DNA from 4 places in the Streptomyces sp. NPDC088766 genome. Region 4 is predicted to be linked to each of the others. Evidence: riboswitches for the same ligand, from Rfam matches in the RefSeq annotation. Region 4 holds a riboswitch; each other region holds the start of a gene.

Region 1 (2,193 bases), on a different contig from region 4:
GCGGAGGTGATGGTGCCGCTGTGCACGGCCTTGATGAGCGTGCCGGTGGGGGCGGCGAAGTCGAGGCCGGTGTGGTACCCGGAGGACCAGTAGGCGCCGGCCTGACCGAAGGTCGAGGTGATCGTGTACGAGGAGGTCGGCAGCGCGTACTGCTTGGCCAGTTCGGCGAGGCGCTCGGCCTCCGCCTTCTTGGCGGCTTCCTCGGCGGCCTTCTTCTTGGCGGCCTCGGCCTTGGCCGCGGCCTCCTTCTCGGCCTTGGCTGCGGCCTCGGCGGCTGCCTTGGCCGCGGCGGCCTCGGCGGCCTCCTGCGCCTTGGTCTCGACCTGGGTCTGCTGCGACTCGGCCTGCGCCATGATCCGGTTGCGCAGCGCCTCTCCGGCGTCGGCACCGCTGTCGGCGCTGTCGGCGGCGACGGCCTCGGTACCGAAGGCGCCGAAGGTGCTGAGAGCGGGCGCCGTCTCCTCGGGGGTGTCGTCGTCCGAGATGAGGGAACCCACCGAGGGGAGGTCGGGCATGGAGATGGAGACGGGCGACTTGCCGGTGTTGGCGCTGGCCATGCCCGCGCCGCCGACGGCGGCTATGACGCCGACGCCGAGAACGGTGGAGCTGCGGGCGAGTCCGCCGCGCTGCTTGGCGACGCGGTGCTTGCCGCGCACCGGACGAATGGAGTCCGCGGTGGGGTTCCATTCCTCCCAGGGGCCCTCGTCGGTGCGGTAGGTGCCGTAGCCGAAGGTCTGCTGGCCGGGCACGGCGGGGGCTTCTGGGGCAGGCCGGTTGGACGCCACGCGGGCGTACTCCTTTCCTTCCGTCGCCTACCGGGTTAGCTGACGGGTTCGGAGCGGGAAGGTCTCCTACGCGCGTATACCGGCCGTGACTGTACGGCGGCTTCCGCGTGATTCACCCCAAGTTGGTGGTTCCCCGGTTCCCTTGCGGGATTCGGCGCGTGCGCACGGAGCCGCCTCTTGTGACGGCTGGGACGACCGCGCTGCGTTATCGAACGTTAATAGACGCGGGGGCGGGATTCCAAGCCGTTCGGCTTGATCAACAACATTCATGGCCTGGACTTTCAGCCCAGGAGCGGTGAAAAACGGGCGAGTTGACCGGCCGCCCGAACGGTTCAGGGGTCACCGGGTTTTTGACGGTGTCTCAGATGTTGTGCGCAGGGCTCCGACGCGTTGACCGTACGTGACGGGAAGGGTCGCCCTGACGCACCGAGGGCCGGAATCCCTTGATCGGGATTCCGGCCCTCGGCATTGAGTAGCGGGGACAGGATTTGAACCTGCGACCTCTGGGTTATGAGCCCAGCGAGCTACCGAGCTGCTCCACCCCGCGTCGGTGTGACACCAGTCTACGCCATGCGGGGGACGCCCAGAACCACGGTCGGACCCGGGGGACCGGTCAGGGGGTCCGGCGGAGCAGATGGCCGTTGGGCGCCTTCGCCCGCTCCTCGTACTCGGGAAGGACGACGACGTCCGCGCCCGCGGCGGCCAGCAGGCCGCTCCCGTCGGCGTCGGCGACGAAGGTGTCCGGCTCCCGCCAGGCCGTCACGACCCGGCGCACGCCCGCGTCGAGGATCAGACGGGCGCACGGGGCCGGCCGGGAGGAGCGCCGGGCGCAGGGTTCCAGGCTGCTGTAGACGGTCGCGCCGGCCAGCCGGGGGTCGGCGGGGTCGGTCTTGGCGAGGGCCGCCTCCTCGGCGTGGACGACGGGGTCGCCCGCCTCGCGGGAGTGGCCGCGCGCCAGCTCCGTACCGTCGGCCGCCACCACGACCGCGCCGACGCTGAACGCGGTCCGCGACGGCGGACAGGCGGCGGCCAGCCCGCAGGCGAGGGCCAGCCAGTGCCGGTCGGCTGCGGCGGGGAGCAGCCCGGTACCGGGTGCGGTGGGCTCGTACGACATGAGGACCACGTCCTCGATGCGCCGGGTCCCCGTCAGCCGCAGGCGCCCGCCCTGGTAGCCGCCGGGGCCGAACAGCCGGGGTGCGTGCGGGTCGCCCACGAACAGGGGGGCCAGGACGAGCTGGAGTTCGTCGGCGAGGCCCTCCTGGAGGAGCTGGGTGTGGATCGTGCCGCCGCCCTCGACCATGAGGCGCCGTACGCCCCGCACGTCGTGGAGGTGTTCCAGGAGCCGGCGCCAGTCGAGGCCGGGGCCCAGCGGGACGACGTCCGCCGCGAGGCCGAGGGCACGGGCGCG
Region 2 (2,193 bases), on a different contig from region 4:
GTGGCGAGCGGGAGAAGAAAACCCCGCCCGGGTGCGTACGGGGGAACACGCACCGGGGCGGGGGGTCCGTGGGGACGGGGGCTCCCTCACGAGGCCTTCAGCGTGACGGCCTCGGCCGTGAGGGGGCTGTGGTCCGGCCGAGGGCCGGATGTCACTTCAGGTGCAGCTGCTGACCCGGGTAGATGAGGTCGGCGTCCTGGACGATGTCCTTGTTCAGCTCGAACAGCTCGGCCCAGCCGCCCTTGACGCCCCGCGCCTCGGCGATGGAGCTGAGGGTGTCGCCCGTGACGACCTTGTACTCGCCGTCGCCCTTCTTGACCTTCTTGCCGGTCGGGGTGGTGACGGTCTTCTGGGACTTGGCGGCCGGGCGCTCGGCGGAGCGGGAGGCGCTCTGCTTCTCGGTGGAGCGGGTGGTGGTCTCCGAGGAGCCGCCGGCCGAGGAGCCGCCGGCGGACGAGCCGGTGGAGGCCGAGCCGGTGGAGGCCGAGCCGCCGTTGTACGCGGCGCCGGACAGGCCCACGCCGCAGACCGGCCAGGCACCCTTGCCCTGGCCCGCGAGGACCTTCTCGGCGATCTGGATCTGCTGGGACTTCGAGGCCTTGTCGGCGGTGGAGGCGTACTGCGTGCCGCCGTACGCGGCCCAGGTGGAGGCGGAGAACTGCAGGCCGCCGTAGTAGCCGTTGCCGGTGTTGATGGACCAGTTGCCGCCGGACTCGCACTGGGCGACCGCGTCCCACTCGGAGGCGGTGGCGGCGGAGGCGTTGCCGGCCGCCATCAGCGGGGCGGCGATGGCGACACCGGTGACGCCGGCGAGCGCGGCGGCGCGGGTGGCCCTGGACGGACGGCGGTGCTTGCCCTTGGCGGAAAACAGCATGGTGGATCCCCTCACCGACGCCTGCGAGGTGAGCTGTCGGGTTCGGGCCGTGTGAGTTGCCCGGCCACTCCCGCCCGGGAGCGCTGCTCCCCGGAAGGCGTGGCTTCACCCCGAGCCGTTCCGGTCGACCGACCGGTACGGCACTTACCTTGGGTCCCCCGCTCCTGCCTACGGCGCTTGACGCGACGACTGTTCCCGGGCTGCCACTGGCAGGATTCGGCGTTGCGACAGCCGGGGCTCGGGTTGCCGAGCGGTCACGACCGTAGACACGCCCTCGGCGGAATTTCAAAGACGATCACGGCTTCTGAGACTCATCCCACACTTTCACCAAACCGGACATTCGGCGCGAAGCGTGACGTGAACTCCCGCTGTTTTTCCCGTTTTTCCGCCTTATTCCACCGCTGTGTCGAGCGTCTGACCGGGAGCGATGTTGTTCGGGTCGGCGCCGATGGCGTCCTTGTTCTCCGCGTAGAGCGCGCGCCATCCGCCTTCGAGGCCAAGGGAGTCGGCGATGGAGACGAGGGAGTCGCCGTCGCGCACGACATAGGTGCCCACCGCGCCGCCGGAGGCGCCCGCGGCGTGCCGGCCGGAGGAGGCGGTGGCGGTGCCGTCCGGCACGGCCTCGTCGGCGGAGGTGCCGCGGTGGCGGCCGGAGGCGAGGGAGCCGGTGTCGACGAGGCTCCAAGAGCCCGCCTCCTGGACCGACTTGTCCGAGTCGTCCACTTCAGGGGTGGCCGTGGGTGAGCTGTCACCCGTCCGCGAGGTGCCCGCGTCCACGTCCGCCGACGCATCGGACTCCGAGGAACTGTCCGGCTTTCCGGAGGAAGAGGACGAAGCGGACGGGGAGGTCTCGTCCGTGGCATCCGTGGAGGATTCGGTCGACGGGGAGGCCGACGCCGCCTTGCCGCCCGAGGAGCCGGAGGAGCCTGAGGAACCCGAGGAGTTCGAGGAGTTCGAGGAGCCGGACGACCCCTTGGACAGGTCGGACAAGCCGGACGACACGGAGGAACCGGACAAGTCGTCCGCCACCCCGGTGTCCAGGTTGCCCGCCCCGTTCTCCTTGCTGAGCCCGGACGTCAGCCCGCAGGTGCCCCAGGCGCTGACGCCCTGGTCGGCGAGGACCTTCTGCGCGACGGATATCTGCTGGTTGCGGCTGGCCAGGTCGGGGCGCTCGGCGAAGTCGAGTCCGCCGTACGCCTCCCAGTCCTCCTGACTCAGCGCCAGGCCGCCGTACTCGCCGTTGCCCTGGTCGGCACTCCAGGAGCCGCCGGACTCGCACTCCGCCACCGTGTCCCACACCGTGCCGTCGGCAGCGCTCG
Region 3 (2,193 bases), on a different contig from region 4:
GGCCGCTGCTGGACGTCCTGCGCGGACGGGGGCTCGCGGTGTGCGGACAGGGCGCGCAGTTGTACGACGCCGGAGCGGACCGTCTGCTGTGGTCGGTCGCCCTGGACCGGGAGCTGGCCGAGACGGCGCTCGGCAAGATCGAGGCCGAGGTGGGCGAGGTGTACGCGGCGGTCGACCAGGACGGCGTCGACGGGCTCACGCTCATCGAACCGGGCTATCTGATGCCGCACCCGACGCTGCCGGCCCTGCGCGTCGGAGCGCGCGACGACCTGTGGTGCGAGCCGATCAGCAAGGTTCTGCTGCGCCATCCCACCCTGTCCGACGACGAGTTGGCGGCGACGGCCCGTTCGGTGGTCGGCTCGCTGGCCACCGTCACGATGTCCGGGCCGGGCACGGTGGAGCTCCAGCCGTGCGGCGTCACCAAGGCGACCGGACTGGCCCTGGCGGCCGAGCACCTCGGGCTGCGGCCGCAGGACACGATCGCCTTCGGCGACATGCCCAACGACCTCCCGATGTTCGACTGGGCGGCGCACGGCGTGGCGATGGCCAACGCCCATCCGGAACTCAAGGCGGTGGCCGACGAGGTGACGACGTCGAACGAGGACGACGGCGTGGCCGTCGTCCTCGAAAGACTGTTTCCCTAGTCCGGCGGGGCCCTGTCACCGGGGCCTTCGTTTCCCTCCCCCCCCGGTGGGCCGGCGGGAGCGGCCGTCAGTAGGCGCCGAAGACGTTGTCGATCGAGCCGTACCGGTGGGCCGCGTAGTTGCAGGCGGCGGTGATGTTGGCGACCGGGTCGTACGGGTCGAAGGCGGTGCCGTCCACGTGGTACGCGGCGAAGGTCGGGTCGATGACCTGGAGCAGGCCCTTGGACGGGATGCCCGCGGCCGCGTTGGAGTCCCACAGGTTGATGGCGTTCGGGTTGCCGGAGGACTCGCGCATGACGTTGCGGTAGATGCCGTCATAGGTGCCCGGAATGCCCTTTTCGGCCATGATCGCGAGGGACTCGCGGATCCAGCCGTCGAGGTTGTTGGTGTACCCGGCCGTGGTGGTGGCGGCCGTGGTGGCCGACGTCGTGGTGGCCGCGGAGGCGCTGGTCGAGCCGATGAGCGGGAGGGCCAGCGCGGCGGCGCCGGTGGCGGCGACGGCGAGGGTGCGGGCGAGGCGGGTGCGGCGGTGCTGAACGGCGGCAGGCATGGCGAAAGGTTCCTCTCCGGCGCCTGCGAGGTGAGCTGTCGGGTTCGGACTGGAAAGTGCCCGGCCGGCCGCCGCAGGGGTGCGGCGACGCGACTTCACCCCGAGCCGGCCCGGCACGTGCGTGACGTACGGTCCGGCGACTTACCTGGGTCCCCCGCTCCTGCCGTGCGTGAGTGTCGGTCGATGGGTGCCGGGCGGCGGCAGGATTAGGCGTCTGCCCGACAGGCCGGGAACGTATGCGAGAGCGCATGTCCGGAACAAGTGCCGGATTCACAGATGACACCTATTGACCTTGATCAGTGGCTTATGCCTGCTTGATCCTTTGCGTTCGCCGGGCGTCAACTCACCGACGGGCAAAGCGGAATCACAACTTCCGCAATGGGTCGGCCGTATGTGCGCGCAGTGAGCCAACTCACCAGCGTCCACAAGAGGGGTAAAACGGTCATTGAGCGCCAAGTCCCTTTTAAAGGGGCGTGCGTGGGGTGAGCCTTCGCCGGATCTCGTGGAACGCCGCCTTGCCGCTGCCGCCGTGTGCGGGCGCGTGCCGGAGCCGGGCAGGTCCTCGCGGTCGCCGTCGCCGTGCGCGTCCACGTGTACGGCGGTGTACGCGTACGGCGGTGTGGCCGTGGCTCGCGCGCCGGGGCGGCGCTGCCGGTCGCGTGCCGCGGTGCGGTCGCGGAGCCGGACCGGGGTGTGCTCCAGGAGCGGCCGGCGCGGGCTCGTCCGTCGGTGGGCGCCACGCGCGGGCGTACGGGAGGGTTCCGTCGGGCAGACGGATGCGGAGGTCCTCGTGGCGGTCTCATGGCGGGAGGGCGAGCGGATGCGCAGCTGCGTGGCCCCGTGGGGCCGGCGGGGAGGATGTGTCCGACGGCTGCGGCCGGGAGGGCCCGGGAGGGTCCGGGAGGGTGACGGGGGCGGCCGGGCGGGACCGCCGGTCCGTTCCGCCGCCCGCCCAGGCCGCCCGTACCGGCTGATCGGCGACACACCGGGCATGATCCG
Region 4 (2,193 bases):
GGTCGCCCCGCGGAAGGCGTAGATCGACTGGTCGGCGTCACCCACGACGCACAGCTCGGCAGGGGGCAGGTCGTGCGCGTTCCGCGGTGCGTCCACCGGCTGTTCGACGGACCCGACGAGCTCCCTGACCAGGGCGTACTGGGCGTGGTTGGTGTCCTGGTACTCGTCGACGAGGACGTGCCGGAAGCGGCGCCGGTAGTGCTCGGCGACGTCGGGGAAGGCGCGCAGCAGATTGACCGTCGTCATGATCAGGTCGTCGAAGTCGAGGGCGTTCGCCTCGCGCAGCCGCGACTGGTACATGGCGTAGGCCTGCGCGAGGGTCTTCTCGAAGCCGTCGGCGGCCCGGGCGGCGAAGTCCTCCTCGTCGATCAGCTCGTTCTTGAGGTTGCTGATCTTGGCGCTGAAGGACTTGGGCGGGTAGCGCTTGGGGTCGAGGTCCAGGTCGCGGCAGACCAGGGCCATCAGGCGCTTGGAGTCGGCGGCGTCGTAGATCGAGAACGACGAGGTGAAGCCGAGCCGCTTGCTCTCACGGCGCAGGATGCGCACGCACGCGCTGTGGAAGGTCATCACCCACATCGCGTTCGCCCGCGGGCCGACGAGCTGCTCGACGCGCTCCTTCATCTCGCCCGCGGCCTTGTTGGTGAAGGTGATCGCGAGGATCTGGCCCGGATGGACGTGCCGCTCGGCGAGGAGGTGGGCGATGCGGTGGGTCAGCACGCGCGTCTTGCCCGAGCCGGCACCGGCGACGATGAGCAGCGGGGTGCCGGAGTGGACGACGGCTGCGCGCTGGTTCTCGTTGAGCCCCTCCAGGAGCGCCGCCGCGTCGATCGGCGGGCGCGGGGCGCCGTCGCGGTAGTGGGTGTCCCGGTCCGGCGGCACGTCGAACTTCCCGCCGAACAGATCGTCCGGAACCGGTTCCGGAGAGTGATCGTCCTCGGGCGGCGGCGGGGGTTCCTCGTCGTGGCCGCGGGGGGCCTGGAGGTCCGCCAGGAAGCTGTCGTCAAAGAGGCTGCTCATCGCTCTCCGAGTCTAGGCCGCCCCACCGACAACCCGAGGCCGTCCGGGAAACATCCCGGCCCCTCACCGACCGGGGCGCCCCTTGCACCGTCGGTGACCGCGAACGGCGAAACGTCCGGAGGTCACGAAAATGTATCGGGCATATCACCCACCAACCTTCACAGGGGCCACACCAGTTGGCTACCGTGCCGGGCAGGCCGCTCGACCCCTTCCGGCGAACCTCGCCGGGCCGCGCGGCCTCCGCCGAGTCCGGTGTGCCCCGCGGCAGCCGGAGCCGGGGACCCACCGAGAACTTGGGGTGAATCGGCTCACTCCTGCGGGAGCAGAGCCGTAGGGCAACCCTTCCAAGCATTCGCCCGAACCCGACAGCTAACCCGGTAGGCGGAGCATGGAAGGAGTCGCCTCCCTTGGCGTCGCAGCACCGCAAGCCGCGCACCGCGAGCACGCGCATGGCGGGCATCCGCACGCCCGCTCTCGCCACCGCCGCCCTCACCTCGGTGGCCCTGCTCTCGCAGACGGCCAACGCCGCCCCCTCCACCGACGACAGGCCGAGCCTGGAGGAGGTCGAGAAGAAGGTCGACGACCTCTACCGGCAGGCGGAGTCGGCCACCGAGAAGTACAACGCCGCCAAGGAGAAGGCGACCAAGCAGCGCAAGAAGGTCGACACCCTCCTCGACGACGTCGCGCAGCGCGCGCAGAAGCTCAACGACGCGCGCGAGGAGCTGGGAACCTACGCCGCCGCCCAGTACCGCACCGGCGCCTCCGCCCCCGACACGGCGACCCTCCTGCTCGCGGACTCCCCGCAGGACTACTTCGACCAGACGCAGCTGATGGGGCGGGTGACCGACCGCCAGAAGGGCGCGGTGGACGACTACTTCGCCGACCAGGCGGAGACGATGAAGAAGCGCCAGGAGGCCTCCCGGAGCCTCCAGACGCTGACCGACTCGCAGAACGACCTGAGGACCGCCAAGGCCGCCGTCCAGAAGAAGCTGGGCTCCGCCCGCGCGCTGCTGTCGCAGCTGACGGCCGAGGAGAAGGCGCGGCTGGCGAAGATCGAGGAGCGCAAGCGGCAGGAGGCCGCCCGCAAGGCCGCCGAGCTGGCCGAGCAGCAGGCGGCGCAGGCGGCCGCGCAGCAGGAGAGCGCCGGCTCGCCGGATCCGGCGGGCACCGGCACGT

The links. A riboswitch is a leader RNA that binds a small molecule or an ion and turns the genes downstream of it on or off. The one in region 4 is predicted to bind cyclic di-AMP.
Region 1: another riboswitch for cyclic di-AMP. It lies ahead of ACIP5W_RS05235 (M23 family metallopeptidase); the one in region 4 lies ahead of ACIP5W_RS00735 (NlpC/P60 family protein).
Region 2: another riboswitch for cyclic di-AMP. It lies ahead of ACIP5W_RS28530 (transglycosylase family protein); the one in region 4 lies ahead of ACIP5W_RS00735 (NlpC/P60 family protein).
Region 3: another riboswitch for cyclic di-AMP. It lies ahead of ACIP5W_RS20650 (transglycosylase SLT domain-containing protein); the one in region 4 lies ahead of ACIP5W_RS00735 (NlpC/P60 family protein).

The regions. Positions count from the first base shown of each region.
Region 1 is NZ_JBIVKQ010000003.1:4,695-6,887, forward strand. It holds gene ACIP5W_RS05235 (M23 family metallopeptidase) at 1-785, opposite strand, end outside; cyclic di-AMP (ydaO/yuaA leader) riboswitch at 793-952, opposite strand; tRNA gene ACIP5W_RS05240 (tRNA-Met) at 1,259-1,332, opposite strand; gene ACIP5W_RS05245 (dihydrofolate reductase family protein) at 1,399-2,193, opposite strand, start outside.
Region 2 is NZ_JBIVKQ010000025.1:41,281-43,473, reverse strand. It holds gene ACIP5W_RS28530 (transglycosylase family protein) at 152-874, opposite strand; cyclic di-AMP (ydaO/yuaA leader) riboswitch at 878-1,060, opposite strand; gene ACIP5W_RS28525 (transglycosylase family protein) at 1,265-2,193, opposite strand, start outside.
Region 3 is NZ_JBIVKQ010000014.1:79,437-81,629, reverse strand. It holds gene ACIP5W_RS20655 (HAD family hydrolase) at 1-644, shown strand, start outside; gene ACIP5W_RS20650 (transglycosylase SLT domain-containing protein) at 712-1,194, opposite strand; cyclic di-AMP (ydaO/yuaA leader) riboswitch at 1,200-1,380, opposite strand.
Region 4 is NZ_JBIVKQ010000001.1:162,460-164,652, reverse strand. It holds gene pcrA (DNA helicase PcrA) at 1-1,017, opposite strand, end outside; cyclic di-AMP (ydaO/yuaA leader) riboswitch at 1,249-1,416, shown strand; gene ACIP5W_RS00735 (NlpC/P60 family protein) at 1,467-2,193, shown strand, end outside.